4 regions of the Pseudomonas sp. Os17 genome follow, and region 3 is predicted to be linked to each of the others. Evidence: predicted binding sites of a transcription regulator. Region 3 holds the regulator's gene; each other region holds the start of a gene.
The links. The regulator FliA, encoded in region 3, starts transcription of late flagellar genes. The targets are predictions, from matches to a motif close to CTAAAGTTTNNNNNNNNNNNGCCGNTAA.
Positions count from the first base shown of each region.

Region 1 (7,215 bases), 280 kb from region 3:
TGGGCCAACTGACGCACTTCATCGGCGACCACGGCAAAGCCGCGACCCATTTCTCCGGCGCGTGCCGCTTCGATGGCCGCGTTCAATGCCAGCAGGTTGGTCTGGTCGGCGATGCCCTTGATCACGTCCACCACGCCGCCGATCTCGTCGCTGTCCTTGGCCAGCTGGGTCACGGTCAGGCCGGTTTCGCCCACCACCACCGACAGGCGCTGGATGGCTTCACGGGTTTCCCCGGCGATGTCCCGGCCACGACCGGTGAGGCGATTGGCTTCCTGGGTGGCGTCGGCGGTGCGTTGCACGTGGCTGGCCACTTCCTGGGTGGTGGCGGCCATCTGGTTGACTGCGGTGGCCACTTGCTCGGTCTCGACCCGCTGACGTTCCAGGCCGCTGGAGCTGTTGTGGGCCAGGGTATCGGACTGGCGAGCCTGCTCGTTGAGGTGCTCGGCGGTGTCCTGCAGGCGGGTCAGGCAGGTCTTCAGGCGCGCTTCCTGGCTCAGGATCGACATTTCCAGGCGTGCCTGGGCGCCGCGGCTGTCGGTGTACATCTGGGCAATCAGCGGGTCGGAAGTGGTCTGCTCGGCCAGGCGCAACAGGCGCTTGAGGCCGCGTTGCTGCCAGCTCAGGCCCAGCAGGCCCAGCGGTACCGAGAGCGCCGCAGCCAGGGCAAAGCCCCAATGGGAGTTGAGCCAGGCGCCGATCATGAAGCTCAGTTGGCTGACCAGAATGAACGGCAGCCAGTCCTGCAGCACCGGTAACCACTTGTCACGCTTGGGAATGGCCGACTTGCCGGTGTTGATGCGTTGGTAGAGGGCTTCGGCGCGGCGTACCTGCTCGGCGGTGGGTTTGACCCGTACCGACTCGTAGCCCACCACCTGGTTGCCTTCGAACACCGGCGTTACATAGGCGTTGACCCAGTAGTGGTCGCCGGTCTTGCAGCGGTTCTTGACGATGCCCATCCATGGCAAGCCTTGTTTCAAGGTGCCCCACATGTGCGCAAACACCGCCGCCGGCACATCGGGGTGACGTACCAGGTTGTGCGGTGCGCGAACCAGTTCTTCACGGGAGAACCCACTGATCTCGACAAAGGCGTCGTTGCAGTAGGTGATCACGCCTTTGGCGTCGGTGGTGGAAATCAACCGTTGTTGAGCCGGGAAGGTACGTTCGCGCTGAGTGACAGGCTGGTTATTACGCATGGTTTTTCAATCCGCAAGGCTTTGATGGGTTGTCGGCCGCTTCAACCGATTATTGAAATTATTTTTCAATAATCGGCTCTGGGTCTTATTGGCAGAATGTGTCGCTTGCAAAAAACGCCTGCGGGTTTCAGCAGGCGTTGGCGAGGGGCTAATCATTGACCTTCTTCCTTGGCAGTCAATACTTCTGAAGTACTGGTTTGGCTAAATAACCGGCCGCTTATCCGGCCAGCATCGGATAGGTGAACAAGCCGAAATGCAGCAGATTGAGACCGAAGTGAGTGGCAATCGCCGCGCTCAGGCCGCCAAAACGATAGGCCAGACCGTAGCCGACCCCGGCGATGCCCGCCAGTAGGGTCCATTGCCACCCCGCGCCCAGGTGGACCAGGCCGAACAGCAGGGCTGCGCACAGCAGCGCCAGGTTCTCGCCGTAGGGCAGCGCCTTGAAGCGTCGGCTAAGACCGCCCTGGATATAGCCACGGAACAGCGCTTCCTCCACCAGGGTCACCAGCAGCAGGTTGTTGAGCACCCACAGCCAGGCCTGATCCGGCCATTTCGGGGCCCAGCTGATGATCCCCAGCAGCAGTGCGCCACCCAGCGCAGCCACGGCGCACAGGGTCAGGGCCACGGCGGTGGCATACAGCGACAGGCGCAACGAGCGTCGGCCAACGATCCACGGGCACACCAGCAGCAGCCAGAAACCGATCAGCGGCTTGTCCTGGTTCAGGTACATGGAAAACGGCACGGCATCATCGGTAAAACGTTGCGGGTCGATGGCCCGGCCGTTGTAGAAGCCGGGCAGCCAGTGCATGGCCAGGGCCAGGGCGAGCACCACGAACAGGCCGTGGCCCAGATATTGGCCGACCCGGCTGCGTTGCTGGCGCACGGCAAGGCCGGCACAGAGCAGAAGGAGGATCGAAAGGGCAGCCAGCAGTCCCAATTGGCCATAGCTCAGGGCCAGTGCGTAGCCAATAGAAAGGAGTGCCAGATACATCCATGGCAGAGCGGTCATGTGGAATCCTTGTTGCGAAGAATGGGTATTGCAGAGACGTCGTACAGCGCCGGATCTGTAGTCGTTTTTGCGACCGGTGGGTCAGTTCCGGCGGGCGGCAAGTATAACCAGCTGCGTTTTGTTCGACAGCCCGACGAAAAACACCGCCCGTAGGCGGTGTCTGTTTTCGTGGCGGATCAGGATGCAATCAATTGCCGCAACACGTAGTGCAGGATCCCTCCGGACTTGAAGTACTCCACTTCATTCAAGGTATCGATGCGGCACAGCACCTCGATTTTCTCCTGGCTGCCATCTTCGCGGGTGATGACCAGGGGCAGGTTCATCCGCGGTGTCAGTTCCACATCGCTCAGACCGAGGATGTCCAGGGTTTCCTTGCCGGTGAGCTTCAGGCTCTTGCGGTTCTGATCCAGCTTGAACTGCAAGGGCAAGACCCCCATGCCCACCAGGTTGGAGCGGTGAATCCGTTCGAAACTTTCGGCGATCACCGCCTTGACCCCCAGCAGGTTGGTGCCCTTGGCCGCCCAGTCGCGGCTGGAGCCGGTGCCGTACTCCTGGCCGGCGATCACTACCAGCGGCGTGCCGTCGGCCTGGTAGCGCATGGCTGCGTCATAGATCGCCAGCTTCTCGCCGGTGGGAATGTACAAGGTGTTGCCACCTTCCTCGCCGCCGAGCATTTCGTTGCGGATGCGGATGTTGGCGAAGGTGCCGCGCATCATCACTTCGTGGTTGCCACGCCGTGAGCCGTAGGAGTTGAAGTCCCGCGGTTCCACGCCCTTGTCCCGCAGGTAGCGGCCGGCCGGGCTGTCGGCCTTGATATTGCCGGCGGGGGAGATGTGGTCGGTGGTCACCGAGTCCCCCAGCAGGGCCAGGACCCGGGCGCCGCTGACATCGGTGATCTGCGGCAGCGGGCCGGCAATGTCATCGAAGAATGGCGGGTGCTGGATATAGGTCGAGTCGTCCTGCCAGACATAGGTGGCCGCTTGCGGCACTTCGATGGCTTGCCACTGCGCATCACCGGCAAACACTTCGGCGTATTCCTTGTGGAACATCCGGGTGTTGACCTGGGCTACGGCGTCGGCGATTTCCCGGCTGCTGGGCCAGATGTCCCGCAGGTACACCGGCTGGCCGTCCTTGCCGTGCCCCAGGGGCTCGCTGCTGAGGTCGATGCGCACCGTACCGGCCAGGGCATAGGCCACCACCAGCGGCGGCGAGGCCAGCCAGTTGGTTTTGACCAGAGGATGGACCCGGCCCTCGAAGTTGCGGTTGCCCGACAGCACCGAAGCCACGGTGAGATCGGCCTGCTGAATGGCTTTTTCGATCGGCTCCTGCAGCGGTCCGGAGTTGCCGATGCAGGTGGTGCAGCCATAACCCACCAGGTCGAAGCCCAGCTGGTCCAGGTATTGCGTCAGGCCCGCGGCCTTGTAGTAGTCGGTCACCACCTTGGAGCCAGGAGCCAGGGAGCTCTTGACCCAGGGCTTGCGTTGCAGGCCCTTTTCCACGGCTTTCTTTGCCACCAGTCCGGCGGCCATCATCACGCTGGGGTTGGAGGTGTTGGTGCAGGAGGTGATGGCGGCGATCACCACCGCGCCGTTTTTCAGGCGATAGGTCTGGCCTGCATCCAGGTAATCGGCTTCGCCCACCAGATCGGCGTTGCCCACGGCGACACCGCCGCCGCCCTCGCTTTCCAGGCGGCCTTCTTCCTTGCTGGTGGGTTTGAACTGCAGGTCGAGGAAGTCGCTGAAAGCCTGGGCCACGTTGGGCAGTGCCACCCGGTCCTGCGGCCGTTTCGGTCCGGCGAGGCTGGCTTCGACGCTGCCCATGTCCAGGGCCAGGCTGTCGGTGAATACCGGCTCCTTGCCCGGCAGGCGCCACAGGCCCTGGGCCTTGCTGTAGGCTTCTACCAGCTTCACCAGCTCGGCAGGGCGCCCGGACAGGCGCAGGTAATCCAGGGTGATGTCGTCCACCGGGAAGAAACCGCAGGTGGCGCCGTATTCCGGTGCCATGTTGGCGATGGTGGCGCGGTCCGCCAGGGGCAGGTCGGCCAGGCCATCGCCATAGAACTCGACGAATTTGCCCACCACGCCCTTCTTGCGCAGCATCTGGGTCACCGTCAGCACCAGGTCGGTGGCGGTGATGCCTTCCTTGAGCTTGCCGGTGAGCTTGAAGCCGATGACTTCCGGAATCAGCATCGACACCGGCTGGCCGAGCATCGCCGCTTCTGCCTCGATGCCGCCCACGCCCCAGCCCAGCACCCCGAGGCCATTGATCATGGTGGTGTGCGAGTCGGTGCCCACCAAGGTATCGGGGAAGGCGTAGGTGCGGCCGTCCTCGTCCTTGGTCCAGACCGTGCGCCCCAGGTATTCCAGGTTGACCTGATGGCAGATGCCGGTGCCCGGCGGCACCACGCTGAAGTTGTCGAAGGCGCTCTGGCCCCAGCGCAGGAAGGCGTAGCGTTCGCCGTTGCGCTGCATCTCGATGTCGACGTTCTGTTCGAAGGCGCTGCTGCTGGCGAACTTGTCCACCATCACCGAGTGGTCGATCACCAGGTCCACCGGCGACAGCGGATTGATCCGCTGCGGGTCGCCGCCGGCCTTGGCCATGGCGGCACGCATGGCGGCCAGGTCGACCACCGCCGGCACGCCGGTGAAGTCCTGCATCAGCACCCGGGCCGGGCGGTATTGGATCTCGCGGTCGGAGCGGCGCTCCTTGAGCCAGGCGGCGAGGGCCTTGAGGTCGGCGCCGGTGACGGTCTTGTCGTCTTCCCAGCGCAGCAGGTTTTCCAGCAGGACTTTCAGCGACATGGGCAGGGCATCGATATCGCCCAGGCTTTTGGCGGCGTCCGGCAGGCTGAAATAGTGATAGGTCTTGTCATCGACCTTCAGGGTCTTAAGGGTTTTCAGGCTATCGAGGGATGGCATTGAATGACTCCTTGTGGCCCGCACGGCTACGGGCCTGTGATACGGACAGAGAGTTAACCTAGCTCTGTTTGGGGCTTATGGCTAATCACTGGACTGCTGGCGCAAGTCCAAGGTTCCGAACTCGGTTATGATGCGCCGGTTTTCGTGACAGGCTTTGCTACAGGGCAGGTTTGCGCATCGATTCGTCGCCATTTGCCCAGGAGATTCAATGAACACCCTGTTTATCCACTGCCGGCCCGGTTTCGAGGGCGAGGTCTGCTCCGAGATCGCCGATCACGCTGCTCGCTTGAATGTCGCCGGCTACGCCAAGGCCAAACCCAGCAGCGCCTGCGCCGAGTTCATCTGCACCGAGGACGACGGCGCCCAGCGCCTGATGCAGGGGTTGCGCTTCTCGGAACTGATCTTTCCCCGGCAGTGGGCCCGTGGCGGCTTCATCGAGTTGCCGGAAACCGACCGCATCAGCGTGATCCTGGCCTATCTGGCCGCTTTTCCCCAGTGTGGCAGCCTGTGGCTGGAAGTGGTGGATACCAATGACGGCAAGGAGCTGTCTAACTTCTGCAAGAAGTTCGAAGGACCGCTGCGCAAGGCCCTGAGCGCCGCCGGCAAGCTGGTGGAGGATGCCGCCAAGCCACGCTTGTTGCTCACCTTCAAGAGCGGTCGCGAGGTCTTTGTCGGCCTGGCGGATGCCGGTAACTCGGCCATGTGGCCGATGGGCATACCGCGGCTGAAATTCCCCCGGGAAGCGCCGAGCCGCTCGACCCTGAAGCTGGAAGAGGCCTGGCATCACTTCATCCCCCGTGATCAATGGGACGAGCGCCTGCACAGCGACATGACCGGGGTTGACCTGGGGGCGGCGCCGGGAGGCTGGACCTGGCAACTGGTCAATCGCGGCATGCTGGTGACTGCCGTCGACAATGGTCCGATGGCCGAAAGCCTGATGGATACCGGCCTAGTGCAGCACTTGATGGCGGACGGCTTTACCTTCAAGCCACGGCAGCCGGTGGACTGGATGGTCTGCGACATCGTCGAGAAGCCGGCGCGCAACGCGGCGCTGCTGGAAACCTGGATCGGGGAGGGCCATTGCCGCGAAGCAGTGGTCAACCTGAAGCTGCCGATGAAGCAGCGTTACGCCGAAGTGAAGCGTCTGCTGGAGCGGATCGAAGAAGGCTTCAAGGCCCGGGGGATTCGCGTGGCGATTGGCTGCAAGCAGCTGTATCACGACCGCGAGGAAGTGACCTGCCACCTGCGGCGCCTGGATGTGAAAAAGCCCAAGTCGGCGTAGTACCCGCAACACCGCCCGCTTCCAGGTAGGAGCCGGCTGGCCGGCGAAAAAGGCCCCACAGCTGTGCAAGGCGTGAGTATGCCTTCGCTGGCAAGCCAGCTCCTACGGCAGGACCGGGGCCGTGGAACGACGGCAACAGATGACCCTATGGCGCCATTGCGCGACAATGCCCGCCTGTTTCAGGAGTGAACCATGAGTCAAATCATCGATACGCCGGTCGACGGCACCCTTGACGCCACCGGCCTCAATTGCCCCGAGCCGGTGATGATGCTGCACCAGCACATCCGTGACCTGCCGGCAGGCGGGCTGTTGAAAGTGATCGCCACCGACCCCTCCACCCGCCGTGACATTCCCAAGTTCTGTGTGTTTCTCGACCACGAACTGGTGGCGCAGCAGGAAGAGGCCGGGACCTATCTCTACTGGATTCGCAAGAAGCTCGACTAACCGGCCGAACGGCTGATGCGGATCTGCTTGCGCGCGCTGCGGGTCAGGCGGATCAGCAGCATCAGCGCGGCGCAGGTCAAGCCGGCAATCAAGCCTTCCCACAAGCCGCTCGGTCCACGCGCCGGGCCGAACCAGTCGGTCAGGCCCAGGGCGTAGCCGACCGGCAAGCCAATCCCCCAATAAGCGAACAGGGTCAGGATCATGGTCACCCGGGTGTCCTGATAGCCCCGCAGTGCGCCGGCGGCGGTGACCTGGATGCCGTCGGAGAACTGGAACAGCGCCGAGTAGACGATGAGCATCGAGGCGACCTGGATCACCAGCGGGTCGTTGGTGTAGATCGAGGCGATGGGGTCGCGCAGCAGAAACATC
Region 1 is NZ_AP014627.1:2,131,450-2,138,664, forward strand. It holds gene POS17_RS09645 (methyl-accepting chemotaxis protein) at 1-1,193, opposite strand, end outside; gene POS17_RS09650 (CPBP family intramembrane glutamic endopeptidase) at 1,411-2,202, opposite strand; gene acnA (aconitate hydratase AcnA) at 2,379-5,120, opposite strand; gene rlmM (23S rRNA (cytidine(2498)-2'-O)-methyltransferase RlmM) at 5,329-6,402, shown strand; gene tusA (sulfurtransferase TusA) at 6,595-6,846, shown strand; gene POS17_RS09670 (MATE family efflux transporter) at 6,843-7,215, opposite strand, start outside.
Region 1: the regulator FliA is predicted to act here: its motif matches at 1,223-1,250, upstream of POS17_RS09645 (methyl-accepting chemotaxis protein).

Region 2 (7,215 bases), 3.3 Mb from region 3:
CCTGGCGCCAGTGGTAGCCACTGAGCTTGAGTTCTTCGTGTTTGCGGCCAATGACGATCCTGCTCAGGCCTTTCGGCCGCCGGTTGGCCTGGATGGTCGACGGGAAGAGGGGTATTCGGCGTTCAGTGTCAGCTCCAACAACGGCCTGCGGCCGTTCTTCAAGGAAGTCTATGAATGCATGGCGGCCCTGGGCCTGCCTCGCGATACGTTCATGCATGAGATGGGCGTCAGCCAGTTCGAGATCAACCTGTTGCATGGCGATCCGTTGCTGCTGGCGGATCAGACTTTCCTGTTCAAGCACCTGCTCAAGGAAGTGGCGCTCAAGCACGGGTTGATCGTGGTCTGCATGGCCAAGCCGCTGGCCCGCACGCCCGGCAGCTCCATGCATATCCACCAGAGTCTGGTGGAGATCGGCAGTGGGCGTAATGTCTTCAGTGACGAGGCCGGGCAACCGACGGCGATGTTCCGTCATTTCATCGGCGGCCTGCAGGCCGGCCTGGCGGATTTCACGGCGTTGTTCGCGCCTAACGTGAACTCCTATCAGCGCTTGTGCCATCCTTACGCTTCGCCGAACAATGCCTGCTGGTCGCATGACAATCGGGCTGCGGGGCTGCGTATACCGGCCAGTTCACCGGTGGCGCGACGGGTGGAAAACCGCCTGCCGGGCGCGGATGCCAACCCGTATCTGGCAATTGCCGCCAGCCTGGCTGCGGGTCTGCATGGGATCGAGAACGAACTGGAGCCCACGGCGGCGATCCAGGGTGAGTTCGAAGTACCGGACAATTTGTCCCTGCCTTGTACCTTGCATGCGGCACTGGAGCGTCTGAAACGTAGTCAGTTGGCCAGGGAACTGTTCGGCACCGAGTTCATCGAAGGCTACATCGCTTCGAAGACCATGGAGTTGACCAGCTTCTTTGATGAAATCACTCCCTGGGAGCGGCGTGTGTTAGCGGCCCAGGCATAACCTAACCCGTCGCTGGCCGGGCCCCGATCTGTCCGGGGGCCGGCACCTCATTCAAGGAGCCGCTCGGAACGCCGATGCGCCAAATCTGGAAATCCTTTCGAGCGCTTTATTTCGCTTCGCTGATGATGTTGATCGGCTCGGGTCTGCTCAGCACTTATCTGGCCCTGCGCCTGGCTGCCGACCATGTCGATGGCCTGTGGGTGGGAGCCCTGATGGCGGCGAACTATTTCGGCCTGGTATTGGGCGGCAAGCTGGGTCATCGGCTGATTGCCCGGGTCGGCCACATCCGTGCCTACGCCACCTGTGCCGGGATCGTCGGCGCGGCGGTGCTTGGGCACGGTCTGGTGGACTGGCTGCCTGCCTGGCTGGTGCTGCGGATGATCGTCGGCCTGGGGATGATGTGTCAGTACATGGTCATCGAAAGCTGGCTCAATGAGCAGGCCGACGCCAATCAGCGTGGCCTGGTGTTCAGCGGCTACATGATCGCTTCTTACCTGGGGCTGGTGCTGGGGCAGTTGATACTGGTCATGCACCCGGCTCTGGGGCCGGAGCTGTTGATGCTGGTAGCCCTGTGCTTTGCCTTGTGCCTGGTGCCGGTGGCCATGACCCGGCGTATTCACCCGGCACCTCTGCACCCGGCGCCGATGGAGCCGCGCTTCTTTATCAAGCGGGTGCCGCAGTCCCTGAGTACCGTATTGGGCTCGGGCCTGATCGTCGGCTCGTTCTACGGCCTGGCGCCGCTCTACGCCTCGCAGCAGGGGCTTAGCACCGAGCAGGTGGGTCTGTTCATGGGCAGCTGTATCTTTGCCGGGCTGGTGGTGCAATGGCCGCTGGGCTGGTTGTCCGATCGTTATGATCGGGCCCTGTTGATTCGTTGTTTTGCCTTGTTCCTGGCAGTGGTGGCCTTGCCCTTGGCGGTGCTGCCGGCAGTGCCTCTGGAACTGCTGTTCGTCCTTGGATTCCTCTGTTCTCTGGTGCAGTTCTGCCTTTATCCGCTGGCGGTGGCTTTTTCCAATGACCATGTGGAAAGTGATCGACGGGTCTCGCTGACGGCGATGCTGTTGGTCACCTATGGCGTTGGGGCAAGCGTCGGCCCGTTGGTGGCTGGGGTGCTGATGAAGTTGTTCGGCAGCCAGATGCTCTATGCCTTCTTCAGTTTCTTTGCCCTGGTGCTGGTCTGGCGGATTCGACCGAAGGCGGTGACCAATCTGCATCAGGTGGACGATGCGCCGCTGCATCACGTGGCGATGCCGGACAGTATGTCCAGTTCGCCTCTGGTGGCGGCTCTCGATCCGCGGGTAGACGAGCAGGTGGTCCAGGATCAGATGCAGACCGCTCCCGCGCCTGACGCCACGCCGGCTGCAGAGCCCGATACGCCGCAAGCGCCGGATGAGGTGCCGCCCGAGGATTGCGCTCGGGATCACCTGAGCGGGGCCAGGCCCTAGAAATGCAAAACGGGCAGTCGCCGCAAGGCTCTGCCCGTTTTCAATGGTGTCTGCTGAATCAGAGGTCGTCTTTGTCGAAGCGCCGTGCTTCACGCTGCAACTGATAGACGAAGCGCTCTACCTGGCGCTGGACCAGGCCGCTCATGTTATGAAAGCGCACGCCGGCAAACGTGGTGTCGATGCGTTCTTCGTGGTGCAGATAGCGCAGCTCGACCGGGGCAGTCATGCTGCCGAAGGGCAGGGCGGCGATAAAACGTTCGTAGACCTGGCCCAGTTGCAGGCGCGAGGAAATATCGCCATCGAAGCGCAGTTTGCAGCCGGTGGCGGAGATATCCAGCAGCTTGCCGGTCAACGGGGACTTGAGTTTTTCGCCGCTCAGTTCGATATCCACCAACTGCGCCAATTTGAGTGCGGCACGGAAAGCGTTGCGGCGCTGATGGTAGACCACTTCGTCCGGCAAGGTGGTGCGGTAGCAGCGGCCGCCATTGGACTCGTCCAGGGTTGGCGTGCCATTGCTTTCCCAGGCGATGCGCACGCCTTCATGAAAGCCTTCAACACGAAACGGTTCGCCTGCCAGCAGGAAGCGCTCGCCGTCGCGGGGAATCATTTCATCGAGAGCAATCATGTTGCTGTCGCGGTCCACTTCCACCAGATAGCTCTGGAAACGCTGGCTGCGCTCATGGAAAGTGATGATCAGCGGGTCGTGGCTCTCTTGCAGCAACCGCAGGTTGGAGGAAATTTCCAACGCAGTGGTGAACACCTTGGGTGGCTGCGGAGCATCTTCCGCGTTTGAGGCGTTGAACACGGTTCATCAATCTCCAGACAAAATACAACTACACGCAGGAGCTGGCATTCTGCCAGCATGTTTCACGGCTTGGTAGCGCGCGCTCATTTTTGGGGTTTAAGCCTGACTGAGTGGGCGGGGCTTCGCAAGCATAGAGGTGGAGCCGCGGGCGTCATAAAGGGCTGGGGGTTCGCCGCCGTTGAGAATTTTCAACTGGTTGGCAGTGCTGGCCTGCTGAATCTGGATCGAGCGGCCATTGAGCTCGTTGGTGGCCTGGCAGTCGGCGAGCAGTTGGGTCAGTCGGCTGCCCTGCTCAAGCAGTTGATCGCCCACGCTCGAGTGACTGGCCAGTTGTTCAAGACCGGCACGATTGGTCGGCAGGTTAAGGCTGGCGAGGATCTCTGTGCGTTTGCGGCCATGCTGTTCCAGCAAAATGACCAGGGCCTGTTTCTGCGCCAGAATATCCTCCAGCAGCGGCATGTCACGGCCGTGCAGGGCTACGGATTCGGCTCTGAGCAGTTCCAGCAGTTGTTGCGCTGGAGCAAGGTCGTCGTTGATCAGTTGCAGTAGATTCGTGTCGTGCATGGCTGGCCTTGGGGATTAAGCGTCCAAAAGCCTGGCGCAAGCCTGGGGCTAGCGCTGGGCTTCGAAGTTGAGCAGTTTGCTGGCTACACGGTTGCTGTCGACCTTGTAGCTGCCATCGGCAATGGCTTGCTTCAACTCGGCCACTCGGGCCTTGTCGACAGCAGGCTGATCGCGCAGCTTGTCGGTGATTTTCTGCAACTGTTGAGCCTCATTGCTGAGGTGTACCGATTCCCCGCTTTTGCTGGTCTCGGCTGCAGTTGCCAGCGGCACGGACTTGCCGGCATCGCCGGTTTCCTTGCTGGTGCCGGTACGCGTACTGCCTGTCAGTAAAGGGGAGCTGTTTAAACGGCTGAAGTCGATGACCATGATGAAGAAAACCTCTGGGTATTTGGACGCTTGCCATGTTTTCGGCCATACCCTGAAAAACTTTAGGCTCGATTGTCGATAAGCCAACGCAGGGATCTGCGACCTCTGATTGGCCACAGTTTAGGGAACGAGCGAGTCGAGCGCCAGTTATCTACATGGCAACTTCCACCTGTCCAGGGGCGGTGACACGAGCCTTGATCACTCGTTGCGAATTCAGGTTCTTGACCCGAATCTGCTCGCTCATACCGCCGTTAGACAGTGCTTCTCCCGGCATTCGTACATTCAGGGTGCCGCTGCGTGCCGAGATCACTACGTGATCGCCTTTGCGCACCACCTCTGCCTGTTCCAGATGACCCAGGGTAACAAGTTGGTCGGCGACCATTGGTCGGACAAGTTTCTGACCAATGGCCTGGTCTACCGAGGTCAGGTAGCCCTGATTGCTCAGGCTGATGTCCCGCTCGCGCAGCACAACGTCTTCGGGCTCGATGATGCCGGCGCGTTTGAGCGGTCGTGAACTGGTGACCACTTCGCGGAACAGTTTGACCTGGGCCGGGACGAACACGGTCCAGGGCGAGCTGCCTTCGCAGCGTACCTTGACCGTGACCCTGCCCAGTGGCTGGGCAGGACTTTCCAGGCTCGCTGTCAATTCCTTGTCGCACGCCGGCATGCGCATACGGGGATCCAGCTGGTTGACCTGAATTTCGTAGCGTCCTTCCGTTTGACTGGTAGCCAGGTAGTCTTCTACCGTGAATTCAAGAAACCCTTGAGTGACGCCGATAAGTAGATCAGGCAGGGTGACCGAATCAGCAACGGCAGGGCCGCCAGGGTTTAAGATACACAACGCCGACAGCCCGCAGAGCAATGTGCGGTAGGGGGATGTCAGGCGTCGGAAAAATGTCGTTTTGGCGTTCATAACAGTTAAAAAGCAAGCGCCGTGCCGTTTAGCAATGAGCGTGCGTCGGATCTTAAAGCTTCGGGGAGTCTGGGCATGGCTGGTGTAATGGATTCGGTAAACCAGCGCACGCAATTGGTTGGGCAGAATCGCCTGGAGCTGCTGCTGTTCCGTCTGGACGGTGAGCAGCTCTACGGGATCAACGTGTTCAAGGTTCGCGAGGTGCTGCAATGCCCCAAGCTGACCCTGATGCCCAAATCCAATCCTGTGGTGTGCGGTGTCGCGAATATACGAGGGGCGACCATTCCGATCCTGGATCTGGCAATGGCCACCGGTGCTGGCGGGTTGCAGGATCAGAGCAATCCGTTCGTCATCATCACTGAGTACAACACCAAGACCCAAGGGTTTCTGGTGCGCTCGGTGGAACGCATCGTCAATATGAACTGGGAAGAAATCCATCCGCCGCCCAAGGGGACTGGCCGTGACCATTACCTCACGGCTGTCACTCGGGTGGACAATCAGTTGGTCGAGATCATTGACGTCGAGAAGGTGCTGGCGGAAGTCGCCCCTACCTCGGAGTCCATTTCGGTGGGCGTGGTGGATGTCGAGACCCAACACAAGGCTGTTTCCCTGCGGGTGCTGACCGTTGATGACTCATCGGTGGCGCGCAAACAGGTGACTCGCTGCCTGCAGACCGTAGGTGTCGAGGTGGTGGCCTTGAACGATGGGCGACAAGCGTTGGACTACTTGCGCAAGCTGGTGGATGAGGGCAAGAAGCCGGAAGAGGAATTCCTCATGATGATTTCCGACATCGAGATGCCCGAAATGGACGGCTACACCCTCACGGCCGAGATACGTAATGATCCACGCATGCAAAAGCTGCATATCATCCTGCATACTTCGTTGTCAGGGGTGTTCAATCAGGCGATGGTGAAGAAGGTCGGTGCCGATGACTTCCTTGCCAAGTTCCGTCCTGATGACCTGGCTTCCCGGGTAGTTGACCGGATCAAAGCAGCAGACCACAGCTGAGGGCATCAGCCCCTGGCGGACATAAGATTTAAGAGGCGGCAGCATTGTCTACGGGTAATTTGGATTTTGAACAGTTCCGGGTCTTCCTGGAAAAAGCCTGTGGTATTTTGCTCGGGGAAAATAAGCAATATCTCGTCTCGAGCCGTCTCAACAAACTGATGGAGCAGCAAGGTCTCAAAACCTTGGGTGAGCTGGTTCAGCGGATTCAGACCCAGCCGCGCAGCGGATTGCGCGAGATGGTGGTGGACGCGATGACGACCAACGAAACCTTGTGGTTTCGTGACACCTATCCCTTCGAAGTATTGAAGAACAAGGTGCTTCCCGAAGCGATCAAGGCCAGCCCCAACCAGCGTTTGCGGATCTGGTCGGCGGCTTGCTCGTCGGGACAGGAACCCTATTCGTTGTCGATGTCCATCGATGAGTTCGAGCGCAGCAACATGGGCCAGTTGAAGATGGGGGTGCAGATCGTTGCCACCGACCTGTCTGGAACCATGCTCAACAACTGCAAGACCGGCGAATATGACAGCCTGGCAATTGGGCGCGGGCTTTCTGCCGAGCGTCTGCAGCGTTATTTCGACCCCAAGGGGCCGGGACGCTGGGTGGTCAAGGCGCCGATCAAGAGTCGAGTGGAGTTTCGCTCGTTCAACCTGCTGGACAGCTATGCCAGTCTGGGCAAGTTCGATGTCGTGTTTTGCCGCAATGTGCTGATCTACTTCTCGGCCGAGGTCAAGAAGGACATCCTGATGCGCATTCACAGCACTCTGAAACCTGGCGGTTATCTGTTTCTGGGGGCTTCCGAAGCGCTCAATGGCCTGCCGGACCATTACCAGATGGTGCAATGCAGCCCGGGGATCATCTACCAGGCGAAGTGATCAACAGTTGCAGCAGCGAAAAGGAGGCCATCAGGCCTCCTTTTTTGTGCGCGTCAGTTTCTTGCAAACAGTGGCAAATGCGGCAGGGCGCTTGCCGCTTTGCCGGCGATTCGCGGAAGGCCATTGCCGCTTTTCTGGCATTGCCGTCTTGCCGCTGTCGGCAAAGCCTTGATTTACGGGGCTTAAGGACTTGGCACGTAGCTTGCTAAAGCCAGATTACGAAAAATCAGGTCACCCAAAGGTTTCCGACATGAGCATCAGCTTCGATAAAGCGCTCG
Region 2 is NZ_AP014627.1:5,130,411-5,137,625, reverse strand. It holds gene POS17_RS22460 (glutamine synthetase family protein) at 1-964, shown strand, start outside; gene POS17_RS22455 (MFS transporter) at 1,039-2,409, shown strand; gene POS17_RS22450 (flagellar brake protein) at 2,468-3,214, opposite strand; gene POS17_RS22445 (flagella synthesis protein FlgN) at 3,311-3,778, opposite strand; gene flgM (flagellar biosynthesis anti-sigma factor FlgM) at 3,827-4,144, opposite strand; gene flgA (flagellar basal body P-ring formation chaperone FlgA) at 4,296-5,057, opposite strand; gene POS17_RS22430 (chemotaxis protein CheV) at 5,133-6,065, shown strand; gene cheR (protein-glutamate O-methyltransferase CheR) at 6,110-6,937, shown strand; gene flgB (flagellar basal body rod protein FlgB) at 7,188-7,215, shown strand, end outside.
Region 2: the regulator FliA is predicted to act here: its motif matches at 4,183-4,210, upstream of flgM (flagellar biosynthesis anti-sigma factor FlgM).

Region 3 (7,215 bases):
TTGAGCGCCAGGGCCTGATCGATCGCCTCTTTACCGTTGGTCGCCGTACCGACGACCTGGATATTCGAATCCGCTGAAAGAATTTCCGAGACGCGGCGGCGGAAAAAACCCGAATCGTCCACCACCAGGACTTTGACTGCCATAAACACTCCGTTAGGTGGGGCGAGGCCAACCGCCCCTCCCCGCCGAATCAAATACGCCGTGCGGCGTAACGCTTGAGCATGCTCGGAACATCGAGAATCAGAGCGATGCGGCCGTCACCGGTAATGGTGGCGCCGGACATGCCTGGGGTTCCCTGAAGCATTTTGCCCAAGGGCTTGATGACCACTTCTTCCTGGCCCACCAACTGATCGACGACAAAGCCGATCCGCTGGGTGCCCACCGAAAGGATCACTACGTGGCCTTCACGCTGCTCTTCATGAGCGGCGGAACTGACCAGCCAGCGCTTGAGGTAGAACAGGGGCAATGCCTTGTCACGCACGATCACCACTTCCTGGCCGTCCACCACATTGGTGCGGGACAGGTCGAGGTGGAAGATTTCGTTGACGTTGACCAGCGGGAAGGCGAACGCCTGGTTGCCCAGCATCACCATCAGGGTCGGCATGATCGCCAGGGTCAACGGCACCTTGATGACGATCTTCGAACCCTGGCCCTTGGTCGAGTAGATGTTGATCGAGCCATTGAGCTGGGAAATCTTGGTCTTCACCACGTCCATGCCCACGCCCCGGCCGGAGACGTCGGAGATCTCGGTCTTGGTGGAGAAGCCCGGGGCGAAGATCAGGTTGTAGCACTCGGTGTCGCTCAGGCGGTCGGCGGCGTCCTTGTCCATCACGCCGCGCTTGACGGCAATGGCTCGCAGAACGTTGGGGTCCATGCCCTTGCCGTCGTCGGAAATCGACAGGAGGATGTGGTCACCTTCCTGCTCCGCCGCCAGCACCACTTTGCCGCCACGGGCCTTGCCCGAGGCTTCGCGCTCTTCCGGCGATTCGATGCCGTGGTCCACCGCGTTGCGCACCAAGTGCACCAGCGGGTCGGCCAGGGCCTCTACCAGGTTCTTGTCGAGGTCGGTTTCTTCCCCCACCAGTTCCAGGTTGATCTCTTTCTTGAGCTGCCGGGCCAGGTCGCGAACCAGACGCGGGAAGCGCCCGAACACCTTCTTGATCGGCTGCATGCGGGTCTTCATCACCGCGGTCTGCAGGTCGGCAGTCACCACGTCCAGGTTCGACACCGCCTTGGACATGGCTTCGTCGCCACTGTTCAGGCCCAGGCGCACCAGACGGTTACGCACCAGCACCAGCTCGCCGACCATGTTCATGATTTCGTCCAGGCGCGCGGTATCGACCCGCACCGTGGTTTCCGCTTCGCTGGCCGGTTTTTCCGCTGGCGGCGCCGCTGCGGCACGAGCCGGTGCCGGCGCTGCAGCCGCAGCCGGTTTCGGCGCTTCGGCCTTGGCTTCGGGCTTCTTGGCCACGGGTTTGGCGACGGCGGCGCTGGTTGCTGCAGCCGGAGCAGGGGCAACTGCCGCTGCAGGTTTCGCCGCACCCGGGGCCTCAGAGAACTTGCCCTTGCCGTGCAGCTCATCCAGCAGGGATTCGAATTCGTGATCGGTGATCAGGTCGCTACCGGCTGCTGCGGCGCTGGGCGCCTGCGCGGCAGGCACCGCGGCCACTGCTGACTCCAGTGCGTCCACGGCAAAGTTGCCCTTGCCATGCAACTGGTCCAACAGGGCTTCAAATTCGTCATCGGTGATTTCGTCGCCAGCCGCGGCAGCACCAGCGGCAGCAGCAGGCGCTGCGGGAGCTACGGCATCGGGAGCGAACTGCCCCTTGCCATGCAGCTGGTCCAGCAGGGACTCGAACTCGGCATCGGTGATCTCATCGCTGGCAGGCTCGCCCTCGGCCACCGGTGCGGCAGCAGGCGCAGCCTCGGCGTCGGCCTTGGCGGCATTCAGCGAGTCGAGCAAGAGTTCGAATTCGTTATCGGTGATATCCCCTGATGGGGCCTCAGCCTCGGGCTCAGGCTCGGCAGCGACTTCGGCCACTTCTTCGACCGCCGGCGCTGCAGGTTCGGCACCGGCAGGCTCGGCCAGACGCGCCAACGCGGCCAGCAGTTCCGGTGTCGCAGCAGTGATTTCGGTGCGCTCACGGACCTGGCTGAACATGCCGTTCACCGCGTCCAGCGCCTCGAGCACCACGTCCATCAGCTCCGAATCGACCCGTCGCTCACCCTTGCGCAGGATGTCGAAGACGTTCTCGGCGATGTGGCAGCACTCCACCAGCTCATTGAGCTGGAGGAAGCCGGCGCCCCCTTTAACAGTGTGAAAACCGCGAAAAATTGCATTGAGCAGGTCCGCATCGTCCGGTCGGCTTTCCAGCTCGACCAGTTGTTCGGACAGTTGCTCTAGAATCTCGCCGGCCTCAACCAGGAAATCCTGAAGGATCTCTTCATCGGCGCCGAAGCTCATTAATGGGTGCTCCTAGAATCCAAGGCTGGAAAGCAAATCGTCTACATCGTCCTGACCGGACATAACGTCTTCCCGTTTATCGGCATGAATCTGCGGACCTTCACCCTTGGCGAGATGTTTTTGCGGATCTTTTTCCGCGAGGATCGATTCACGGTCATGTTCGATACCGGCGAAGCGATCGACCTGGCTGGCCATCAAGACAAGTTTGAGCAGATTGCTTTCGACTTCAGTGACCAACTGGGTCACACGCTTGATCACCTGACCGGTCAGGTCCTGGTAATCCTGCGCCAGCAGAATGTCGTTAAGGTGGCCGGAAACGGTGCGGGTTTCCTGCTCGCTGCGCGTCAGGAAACTGTCGACCCGGCGCGCCAGTTCGCGAAACTCTTCAGCACCGACCTCGCGCCGCATGAAGCGTCCCCAATCTGCGCTCAGGGCCTGGGCTTCAGTGCTCAGGCCATTGACCAGCGGGGTGCTGCTCTCTACCAGGTCCATGGTGCGGTTGGCGGCGGCTTCCGTGAGCCGGACCACATAGGACAGGCGCTCAGTGGCATCCGTGATCTGTGAAACTTCCTCGGCTTGCGGCATGTGCGGGTCAATCTGGAAATTGACGATCGCGCTATGCAACTCGCGGGTGAGCTTGCCCACTTCCTGATACAGGCCGCGGTCACGGGTCTGATTGAGCTCATGGATCAATTGCACAGCTTCGCCGAACTTGCCCTTTTCCAGGCTTTCGACCAGTTCCAGCGCATGTTTTTTCAGGGTCGACTCAAAGTCGCCCAGTGAAGATTCGTTATGCTCCATAGCTCCCCCGTGGCGGAATGGCTACGTACATCAACCGATGCGTTCGAAGATCTTTTCGATCTTCTCTTTCAACGCCTGAGCCGTGAATGGTTTGACTACATAGCCGTTAACGCCGGCCTGGGCAGCTTCGATGATCTGCTCGCGCTTGGCTTCCGCAGTCACCATCAACACCGGCAGGTGCTTGAGCTTTTCATCGGCACGCACGTGGCGCAGCAGGTCGATCCCGGTCATGCCCGGCATGTTCCAGTCCGTTACCAGAAAGTCGATGCTCCCGCTGTTGAGTACCGGAATGGCGGTAGTGCCATCGTCGGCCTCGACCGTGTTGGTGAAACCCAGATCACGCAACAGGTTTTTTATGATCCGCCGCATCGTTGAAAAGTCATCAACGATGAGGATTTTCATGTTCTTGTCCAATTCGACCTCCAAGCAGTCTTAAACGCATCCAGCACCTGAACGCGCCATTCAATCAATTCGGCATAACACACAACGACTGCATGGAGCACATACTGCAAGACCGGCGCAGCGCTTGCCTTACCGGTCCCGATCGCAGTGTCCCCACACTGCCTGTCAGCGCGCTCGCCACTCCCCCAAACGCCCCCGCAAACGGGCCGCGCACTGGCTGTGTAACTGGCTGACCCGCGATTCGCTGACCCCCAGGACCTCACCGATTTCCTTGAGATTCAGTTCTTCGTCGTAGTACAGCGCCAACACCAGTCGCTCGCGCTCCGGCAAATTGGCAATCGCATCCGCCAAGGCAGCCTGGAAGCGTTCATCCTCCAGGTCCCGTGACGGCTCGAGATGAGCACTGGCGCCATCCTCATGCAGCCCTTCATGTTCGCCGTCCTGCAACAGGTCGTCGAAACTGAACAGACGGCTGCCCAAGGTGTCGTTCAAAATCCCGTAATAATCGTCGAGACTCAATTGAAGTTCGGCCGCAACTTCGTGATCTTTAGCGTCACGACCGGTTTTAGCTTCAATTGCACGAATGGCATCGCTGACCATGCGTGTATTACGGTGCACCGAACGCGGTGCCCAGTCGCCTTTGCGAACCTCGTCGAGCATCGCCCCGCGGATACGGATACCCGCATAGGTTTCGAAACTCGCCCCCTTGCTCGCGTCGTACTTGGTCGACACTTCCAGCAAACCGATCATTCCGGCCTGAATCAGGTCTTCCACCTGAACACTGGCCGGCAACCGCGCCAGCAAGTGATAGGCAATGCGCTTGACCAGAGGCGCGTAGCGCTCGATCAATTCATATTGGCTGTCACGTGCCGACTTCTTGTAGAGGTTGTAGCCGCTGGCAGTCATAGCACCGGTCCCGCTGTTTGATGCACTAGGCGCTCGACAAAAAACTCCAGATGCCCGCGTGGGTTCGCCGGCAACGGCCAGGTATCGACTTTTTGCGCGATGGCCTTGAACGCCAATGCACACTTCGAACGAGGAAAGGCTTCATAGACCGCACGCTGCTTTTGCACGGCCTTGCGCACGCTTTCGTCGTAGGGAACTGCGCCGACGTATTGTAAGGCTACGTCCAGAAAGCGATCCGTGACCTTGGTCAATTTTGCAAACAGGTTGCGCCCTTCCTGAGGACTTTGGGCCATGTTGGCCAGGACCCGGAAACGGTTCATGCCGTAGTCGCGGTTGAGCAACTTGATCAGCGCATAGGCATCGGTGATCGAAGTCGGTTCGTCGCAGACCACCAGCAACACTTCCTGGGCCGCGCGTACAAAACTGACTACCGAGTCACCAATACCCGCAGCGGTATCGATCACCAGCACATCGAGGTTGTCGCCGATGTCGCTGAAGGCCTGGATCAGGCCGGCATGCTGGGCGGGACTCAGGTGCACCATGCTTTGGGTACCGGAGGCGGCCGGGACGATACGGATACCGCCGGGGCCCTGGAGCAGCACATCGCGCAACTCACAGCGCCCTTCGATGACATCCGCCAGGGTGCGCTTGGGTGTCAGGCCCAGCAGGACATCGACGTTGGCCAGTCCCAAGTCGGCGTCCAGCAGCAAGACCCGCCGGCCGAGCTCAGCCAGAGCCAGGGACAAGTTCACTGACACATTAGTCTTGCCGACGCCACCCTTGCCGCCGGTCACCGCAATCACCTGTACGGGATGCATGCTGCCCATGTTCTTTCTTTACCTTGTCTTACTTAGACGGGGCCACATAACTGGCTGCGCGTTCACCGTTGGAACAATGCATGGCAGACCATCGATGTAGATACACTGCAATCTTTTCATGTCTAACTCAGCCGACCCGCTTGGTCGGGCTGTGGTAGAGGTCAGCGAACATGTCGGCCATGGCTTCTTCGCTGGGTTCTTCCTGCATCTGCACGCTCACTGCGCGGCTCACCAACTGATGCCGGCGAGGCAGGTGCAAATCGTCAGGAATCCGCGGGCCGTCGGTCAGATAGGCGACCGGCAATTCATGACTGATGGCCAGGCTCAAGACCTCGCCAAGACTGGCTGTTTCATCCAGTTTAGTCAGGATGCAACCGGCCAGACCGCAGCGCTTGTAGCTGTGGTAGGCGGCGGTCAGCACCTGCTTCTGGCTGGTGGTCGCCAGCACCAGATAGTTCTTCGCGCGGATCCCGCGACCGGCCAGGCTTTCCAGCTGCATGCGCAATGCCGGGTCGCTGGCCTGCAGGCCGGCGGTGTCGATCAGCACCACGCGCTTGCGCAGCAGCGGGTCCAGCGCCTGGGCCAGGGATTGGCCAGGATCGACATGGGTCACCGAGACATTGAGGATACGCCCCAACGTCTTGAGCTGCTCCTGGGCGCCGATACGGAAGCTGTCCATGCTGACCAGGGCAATGTTCTGTGCGCCGTACTTGAGTACATAGCGTGCGGCCAGCTTGGCCAGGGTGGTGGTCTTGCCCATGCCGGCGGGGCCGACCATGGCAATTACGCCACCTTCTTCCAGGGGCTCGACTTCCGGCGTCAGGATCATCCGCGCCAGGTGCGCCAGCAGCATACGCCAGGCCTGGCGCGGCTCGTCGATATCGGTGATCAATGCCAGCAGATCACGGGCTAGCGGACCGGACAGGCCGATGCGCTGCAGACGGCGCCAGAGGTTGGCCTGCTCCGGGCGACTGCCCTGCAATTGGCTCCAGGCCAGGGAACCGAGCTGCACTTCCAGCAGCTCGCGCAGGCCGTTGAGCTCGAAACGCATCGAGTCCAGCGCGCGGGAATCCGCAGCCGGTGCGACTGGCGCCGGGGCCGGACGCGGACGCTCGGTCAGGGTCGGCTCGATCAGCGGTTCGGCAGCGGTCAGCGGCAGGCCGGCGAACAGCTGGCGATTGGTGATCGAGGCGTTGTCGCCCTCGCCCCGCAGGCTCAGTTCGGCCTGGGCGGTGACGATCCGCGACTGAGTCTTGCGCAGCTCGTCCTCAAGCTCCATGTTCGGAACCCGTGGCGACAGGGCCGACAACTTGTAATCCAGGGCAGCCGTCAGCTCGACCCCGCCGGCAATCCGCCGGTTGCCGATGATGGCAGCTTCAGCGCCCAACTCATCACGAACCAGTTTCATGGCCTGACGCATATCGGCGGCGAAAAAACGCTTAACTTGCATAACCCACTACCTCAGCCGTTGGGCCCTACTGTCGCAACGATGGTCACTTGCTTGTTGTCGGGAATTTCCTGGTACGCCAGCACATGCAAACCTGGAACGGCGAGACGCCCGAACCGCGAAAGCATGGCGCGGACCGGACCCGCTACCAACAGAATCACCGGTTGACCTTGCATCTCTTGACGCTGCGCCGCTTCGATCAGCGAACGTTGCAGCTTCTCAGCCATGCTTGGCTCCAGCAGAACGCCTTCTTCCTGGCCTTGTCCTGCCTTCTGCAAACTGCTGAGCAAAATTTGTTCCAACCTTGGCTCCAAGGTGATCACAGGCAGCTCAGACTCAGTGCCTACAATGCTTTGGACGATTGCACGAGACAGTCC
Region 3 is NZ_AP014627.1:1,852,083-1,859,297, reverse strand. It holds gene POS17_RS08365 (protein-glutamate methylesterase/protein-glutamine glutaminase) at 1-143, opposite strand, end outside; gene POS17_RS08360 (chemotaxis protein CheA) at 191-2,464, opposite strand; gene POS17_RS08355 (protein phosphatase CheZ) at 2,477-3,265, opposite strand; gene POS17_RS08350 (chemotaxis response regulator CheY) at 3,296-3,667, opposite strand; gene fliA (RNA polymerase sigma factor FliA) at 3,833-4,573, opposite strand; gene fleN (flagellar synthesis regulator FleN) at 4,570-5,400, opposite strand; gene flhF (flagellar biosynthesis protein FlhF) at 5,519-6,841, opposite strand; gene flhA (flagellar biosynthesis protein FlhA) at 6,853-7,215, opposite strand, start outside.

Region 4 (7,215 bases), 1.7 Mb from region 3:
GATCGTTACGCCTGGTGAGACTGTGGAAAAGCCCCGTTTCCGGGGCTTTCGTTACGATCGCTACTACATGCAGGCTTTGCAGCCGGCGGCGATGGACAGCGAGTTGCTTTGTTGGTTGCCCACACCGGCCGAGACGTTGGCGCCGCCGTTGCCGGAGAAGCCGTTCATCGAGTTGGTCATGCTGGCGTTGTTGACCACTGGGTTTTTCCAGCCGTCTTTGGTCAGCACTTGCTGGGTCCAGTAGCCGGCCAGTTCGATGGTGCCTTGTTCCTTGAAGGTGAGTTTCTGATCGTCGTTGCCGTGGCCTTTGTTGTCGCCATAGCCATGACCGCTGTGATCGTCGCCGCCTTCGATCTTGCCGCTGCCGGTGCCTTTGTAGCTGCCGGAGGCCACGAAGCCGCCAGTGAGGGTGTCTTTTTTGTAGGCCTGGACACCTTTGTTATCCACCACCAGATTGGTGGAGGTTTGGTTGGCCGAGGCGGCGGCGGTGGCTACGCGACCACCGGACACGGCAATGGCCAGGTTGTTTTTCTGTTGGTTGAAGTCGCCGGCGGTGACGTTGACGCCGATGTTGCCGGAGCCGTTGTTGCCGGAGTTGTTCATCGTCGCGTTGTTTTGGGTCGACGAGTTTTTCACGTAGTTGTTGTTGTTGACCTGGGTGGCGCTGGAAGCGGCCACGGCGCTGCCGAAGATGAAGCTTTCGTCAGCGGTTGCCAGGGCAGCGGCGTTGTCTTGTTGGTTGCCGTCGCCGGCGGCGACGTTGGCGCCCATGTTGCCGTTGGAGCTGTTCAGGGAATTGTCCATCTTGGCGTTGTTGTTGGTGCCCTGATTTTTCACCACGTTGGTGTTGCTGTTCTGCACGTCGATCACTGCAGCACCGGCCCCAGCGGTGATTTGCAGCAGAGTGTTGAGATCCGGACCTTGGTTGTGATCGCCATGGCCATTGCCATGACCGCCGTTGTGACCATGTTCGTTACCACCTGCCTGAGCGGCCATTGCCATGACTGCGGCCAGTGCGAAAACCAGTGGTTTGAGAGCCATTGTAGGTTTCATGGTGTTTCTCCGGTGCTTATTAGTTGGTTAAGTGTTGGTACTTTCTAATTGCACTACGACGGGTCAATCGGCGACCCGGATGCTCAGGGTGTTAGCCATGCGGTTCCCCACCCCGGCACTCTGGTTCACCTGAATCACCCCACGGCTGCCGGTGAAGGCCTGGTCGCTGGTAACGACCTGGCGGCTGCCTTGCTGAGGGTCAGATGCGCCCGAGCTTGGTAACAGCGCGACGTTCTGCTGCGAGAGCGCGCTGTCGTCGATGCTTTGCGGATTGGCGCTGATGCTGATCCGCAAGGCATTGACCATCTGGTTATTGGCCCCGGACGACTGGTTGACACCCAGTGCGCCGTTGCCGTTGCTGAAAGAGTGGCCGCCGATGGTGCTGCTGGCATTGACCGAGCGGTCGGCTGGCGTGGTGATCTTCTGGGTCACGCTGGTGCTGGCCTTGGCATTGGTGCCGATGGCGATGGCCCGCACGTTGGTCTGCTGTTGCTGGTCGCCGGCGGCCTGGTTGATGTTCAGGTTGCCGGTGTAGCCCGAGCCGGAATTGTTCAGGGTCGCGGTGTCCTGGACCTGGGTGGCGCTGTCGGCCATGGCTGAAGTACAGGCCAGCAGGGCGATAAACAGCAGTGAGCGCTTCATCTCAGCGGCCTCCGATGTTGCTCAACGGCGCCATGCCGGAGCTGATGGAGCGGTTGATCGACCCGGAGATCGACGACCCGGAGCCGCCACCGTGGCCAGCGCTCATGCCGGGCAGGCCGTTGGGATTGGTCACCACGTTGAGGCCGGCGACCCCACTGCCGTTGGGCATCACGGCGCCGCGAACCAGCGAACCGCTGTTGATGCCGGCGAACTCGCTGTCGCTCATTTCGTTGTTGAGTGTGCCGGTGACCGGCCCCGACGGATTGGCGTTGACCGTGGTCGGGTTGGGATCCAGATTCAGGGGACGACCGGCAGGGGTCGGATGCACCTGGCGTTCCAGAACGATCTGGCCATTGCCTGCTGCCAGGACCGGAAGGCTATGCACCGCGCTGACGGCACAGCCGATCAGCAGTAGGCGGGTGAAACGTTGCTTCAGAGTCCCCACGGCGGCATTCCTTCTTCTCAGTGCTGGCCCTAGTCAGCGTTGACAGGGAGAGAGCAGAAGCCGTGCCGCTTTTGATTTGTCTTGCAGATTCAAGGGTTTGCGAATGCAGTGCGGAAATGGGCCGCCTGACTGTTTCATGCTTGAGACAGTTCGCCATACCGGCCACTAGCCATGGCCTTGCAAATGCTCTGCAACAGGGGTTGCTGCAGGGGTGTATCAGTGACTTAACAGTTTCTCCCGCGCGTGACGCAGGCCCCGGAAATGGCGGCCTGATCGGCTGGGGAGTGTTTCAGAAATGGACACTCTGGTGCCGGGCCACCCGGCAGGATCAGTCCTGCAGCAGTTGCCGGACCTGGGCAAAGGCCTGTTGCCGGCGCGCCTGCCAATCCCCGCGAATGACCCGATAGGCTTGCCCATGGCGCTCCAGCCACTGCCGGGTGGCGGCAAAGAAGGCCAGGCGCTGTTCCAGTTGCGGCTGGCAGCGCTGACCGTCATCGCTCCAGTCCACATCCTCCGGCGATAGCAGCAGGTGCAGGTCGTAGTGGCGGGCCAGCAGTTGCGGCTCCAGCCAGGCCGGGCAATCGCCGAACAGGGCCTGGCTCCACAGCAGGTTGCTCAGCAGGTGGGTGTCGAGGATCAGCAGGGCCGGCTGCTGCGAGCGCGCCTGATCCTCCCAGGCCAATTGGCCACGGGCGATCGCGGGGATGTCCGCCAGGCAGGTGTCGCGGCGTTCCTGCTCGATGAAGTGGCGCACGTACTCGCCCACCTGGATGCCGCCGAAGTGCGCTTGCAGCTCGGCCGCCAGCCAGCTCTTGCCGCTGGACTCGGGGCCGGTGAGGACCAGCACCTTCACGATTGCAGGGCCGGGTCGGCGCGCCAGGTGCGCCAGCCCTGGACCGCCAGCAGGGTGAACAGGGCGTAGAGCGCGGCGGTCAGGTACAGCGCCTTGTAGACGAACAGGCCGACGAAGATCACGTCCACGGCGATCCACAATGGCCAGCATTGCACGCGTTTCTGCGCCATCCACCACTGCGCCACCAGACTGAAGGCGGTCAGGGCGGCATCGAGCCAGGGCTGGGCAGCGTCGGTCCAGTGGGCCATGGCCGCGCCCAGCAACAGGCTGCCCAGCGCCCCCAGGGCCAGGCCCTGGAGCAGGCCGACGGTCTGCAACTGGCTGACCGGGCGCCCCTGATGCTGATCGCCACCCCGGGTCCATTGCCACCAGCCATAGAGCTGCAGCACGGCGTAGACCACTTGCAGGAGCATGTCGGAATAGAGTTTGACCTCGTAGAAGATCCAGCTGTAGAGCAGCACCATGACCAGGCCGATGGGCCAGCACCAGGGGTTCTGCCTGACCGTCAGCCAGACGGCGATCACGCCTAGCGCAGCGGCAAACAGTTCAAGCCCGGACATGGCGGTTCCTTGGGGAAGTGGAGGAGGGGGCGGATTGTACCCAGAGTCGGCCCCGGACGTTAGCCCGGAGCCGCGCGCCCGTGGCGCCTAGACGCGGAACTGGCGCAGCAGGCCGTTGAGCTGTTCCGAGAGCTCCTTGAGGTGCCGGCTGGCGGCGCTGGAGTGCTGGGCGGCCAGTGCGGTGCCCTGGGACAGGCCCGCGGCCTGACCGACGTTGTGGTTGATGTCCTCCACCACGTGGGCCTGTTGCAGCGTGGCGCTGGCGATCGAGGCGTTCAGGCCGTTGAGGGTGCGCAAGGCCTGGCCGATGGCGTTGAGGCTGGTGCCGGCCAGCCCGGCCTGTTCGATGGTCGACTGCGAGGCCCGGCTGCTGTCGCCGATGACCTTGACCGCGGCTTCGGAGTGACTCTGCAGGCGTTCGATCATGCCCTGGATTTCCGCGGTGGACTGCTGGGTACGCTGAGCCAGCAGGCGCACTTCATCGGCCACCACGGCAAACCCCCGGCCCTGTTCCCCGGCCCGGGCGGCCTCGATGGCGGCGTTCAGGGCCAGCAGGTTGGTCTGCTCGGCAATGGCGCGGATCACCTCCAGCACGCTGCCGATCTGGGTGCTTTCCGTCGCCAGGGTGCGGATCACTTCCACGGCCTGGTCGATGGTCGCGGACAACTGGTCGATCTGCTGCAGACTGCCGTCGATGTTGAGCTGGCCCTGCTGGGCCTGGGCTTCGGCTTCGCGCACTTCGCTGGCCGCGTGTTCGGCATTCCTGGCCACATCCTGTACGCCGCTGGTGACCTGACTGATGGCCGCGGCCACCTGTTCCATCTGCTGGGACTGTTGCTGACTGCGTTCCTGGGCTTCGCTGGCGTTGCTGCCCAGCTCGCTGGATGACTGCTCCAGTGCGGCAGCGCTGGACTGCAACTGGGTGACCACCCCGCGCAACTTGGCGGTGAAGCCATTGAAATGCCGGGCCAGCTCGGTGACTTCGTCCTGGCCATGGGTATCCAGGCGCCGGGTCAGGTCGCTTTCACCGCTGGCGATGTTGGCCATGGCGTGCACCGTCTCGCGCAGCGGGTTGACGATGCTGCGCACGATCAGTACCACCAGCACGGTCATCAGCAGGGCGATCACCAGGCCGATGGAGGAGGCCTGCAGGACCTGGGCATAGAACTCCTGTTGCAGGTCATCGATGTAGACCCCGGAACCGATGATCCAGCCCCAGGGCTGGAACAGCTGTATATAGGAGGTCTTCTGTACCGGCTGCTCGGCCCCGGGCTTGGGCCAGCGGTAATCCACCATGCCGGCGCCCTTGGACTTGGCCAGGGCGACCATTTCATTGAACACCTCGAAGCCGTCCGGATCCTTGACCGCCGCCAGGTTCTGTCCGTCGAGCTTGGGGTTGGCCGGGTGCATGATCATCACCGGCCTCAGGTCGTTGATCCAGAAGTAGTCGTTCTGGTTGTAGCGCAACCCGCGGATGGCTTGCAGCGCCTGTTGCTGCGCCTGTTCGCGGCTCAGGCTGCCGGCGGCTTCCAGGCCCTGGTAGTAAGTGAGCACACCGGCGGCGGTCTGCACCACATGCTGGGTTTTCTGCGCCTTGGCCTGGTACAGGTCACCGTGAATCTGTCCAAGCATCATCACGCCCAGAGTCACCAGGGTCAGCACTGCCACGATCAGGATCAGCCACAAACGCTGACTGATGGACATCTTGCGCAAGCTATTCATCATCCGGTCACTCCTGGTTTTTGTACTTGTCATAAAAGGCCGTGTGCATCCAAGCACGCCTGCCTTCGAGCGCCTACCCTACGGAAGTCCAATAACATCGCGGTGTATTTTGCGCCTGTCTGTTAGGATTTCGGCGCCTTCGCGCAAAACCTGAACCTTTCTGCCCTTTTCACAGAATTTTCATGGGCTTGTGTTGAACTTACGGCCGGAAAATTTCACCTGCGCCCAGCGCAGTGACTGAGTCGACTACTTAAAAAAGAGGCATGCCACGAGCATCGCCTTATGGGGGATTAATGGATCTTTGGAGCGCCGCACAGGCATTGATACTCGGGATTGTCGAAGGCCTGACCGAGTTTTTGCCCATCAGCAGTACCGGACACCAGATTATCGTCGCTGACCTGCTCGACTTCGGTGGCGAGCGGGCGATGGCCTTCAACATCATCATTCAGCTGGGTGCGATCCTGGCCGTGGTCTGGGAGTTTCGGCGCAAGATCCTGGAGGTGGTGATCGGTCTGCCGAACCAGCCCAAGGCCCAGCGCTTCACGGTCAACCTGCTGATCGCCTTTCTACCGGCGGTGGTGCTGGGGGGGATCTTCGCCGACCTGATCCACGCCTATCTGTTCAACCCCATCACCGTGGCCACGGCCCTGGTGATCGGCGGGGTGATCATGCTCTGGGCCGAGCGGCGCCAGCACCGGGTGCACGCCGAAAGCGTGGACGAGATCACTTGGAAGGACGCACTGAAAGTCGGTTGTGCCCAGTGCCTGGCGATGATCCCCGGGACTTCGCGCTCCGGCTCGACCATCATCGGCGGGCTGCTGTTCGGCCTGTCGCGCAAGACCGCCACCGAGTTTTCGTTCTTCCTGGCCATGCCCACCATGGTCGGGGCCGCGGTGTATTCCGGCTACAAGTACCGGCACCTGTTCCAGCCTGACGATTTTCCGGTGTTCGCCATCGGCTTCGTCACGGCCTTCATCTTCGCCATGATCGCGGTCAAGGGGCTGCTGAAGTTCATTGCCAGCCACAGCTATGCGGCGTTTGCCTGGTACCGCATCGCCTTCGGCCTGCTGATCCTGGCGACCTGGCAGTTCGGCTGGGTCGACTGGACGGCGGTCAAGTCGTGAAAGGCGCCGGCCGCGCACCGCAGCCGGGCAGCGCTGCGCGAATCCGCCACCTGAGGTTCAAGCTGCTGGTGCTGGTCGTGCTGTGCGCCTTGCCGTTGTTCGGTTCGCTGTCCCTGTGGTGGCGCGGCATCTCGATCGTGCCCCTGGTGGCTTACGGCGCGGTCAGCCTGCTGACGTTCCTGTGTTACTGGCACGACAAGCGTCAGGCCCGGGCCGAGGGCCGGCGGATTCCGGAGAATGTGCTGCACGCCCTGGAACTGGCCGGCGGCTGGCCCGGGGCCCTGCTGGCCCAGCAACTGTTGCGGCACAAGACCCGCAAACTGTCCTATCAGACCTTGTTCTGGCTGATCGTGGCCTTGCATCAGGTCTACTGGATTGACCGGCTGTTCCTGGAAAACAGCCTGCTGAGCCTGTTCTAGAGCAGCAGCCCGACCTGCGCCCGCTTGGGCAACTTGCCCACCACCAGTTGATGGGAGCGTTGCAGCAGTGCCCGGAGTTCCTCGGCACCCAGCGGGTAGGGCGTTTGCATGATGATCCAGTGCGCCCGCGCCAGATAGGGCGCCGGGGCAATGCCCGGACGGTCGACATGGCCGAGAAACAGCTCCTGGTCGACCTTGAAGGCCAGGGAGCTGCCCCGCAGGTTCTGCAGGGCGAACATCTTGCTGCCGGCGATCGAGAACACGCGCACACCGCCCCATTTGTAGTCCTCGCGCGCCCCGGGCAGGTCCAGGCAGAACTGCGCCACTTGTTGTTCAGTGAGGATTGCGTCTTTCACAGCAGTCTTTCTCCACAGCCTTCGAAGGATTCGCTCAGGTG
Region 4 is NZ_AP014627.1:3,530,171-3,537,385, reverse strand. It holds gene POS17_RS15445 (hypothetical protein) at 64-1,053, opposite strand; gene POS17_RS15440 (hypothetical protein) at 1,117-1,695, opposite strand; gene POS17_RS15435 (hypothetical protein) at 1,697-2,140, opposite strand; gene POS17_RS15430 (AAA family ATPase) at 2,469-2,993, opposite strand; gene pnuC (nicotinamide riboside transporter PnuC) at 2,990-3,553, opposite strand; gene POS17_RS15420 (methyl-accepting chemotaxis protein) at 3,641-5,275, opposite strand; gene POS17_RS15415 (undecaprenyl-diphosphate phosphatase) at 5,569-6,399, shown strand; gene POS17_RS15410 (DUF1294 domain-containing protein) at 6,396-6,818, shown strand; gene POS17_RS15405 (MmcQ/YjbR family DNA-binding protein) at 6,815-7,174, opposite strand; gene POS17_RS15400 (LysR substrate-binding domain-containing protein) at 7,171-7,215, opposite strand, start outside.
Region 4: the regulator FliA is predicted to act here: its motif matches at 5,403-5,430, upstream of POS17_RS15420 (methyl-accepting chemotaxis protein).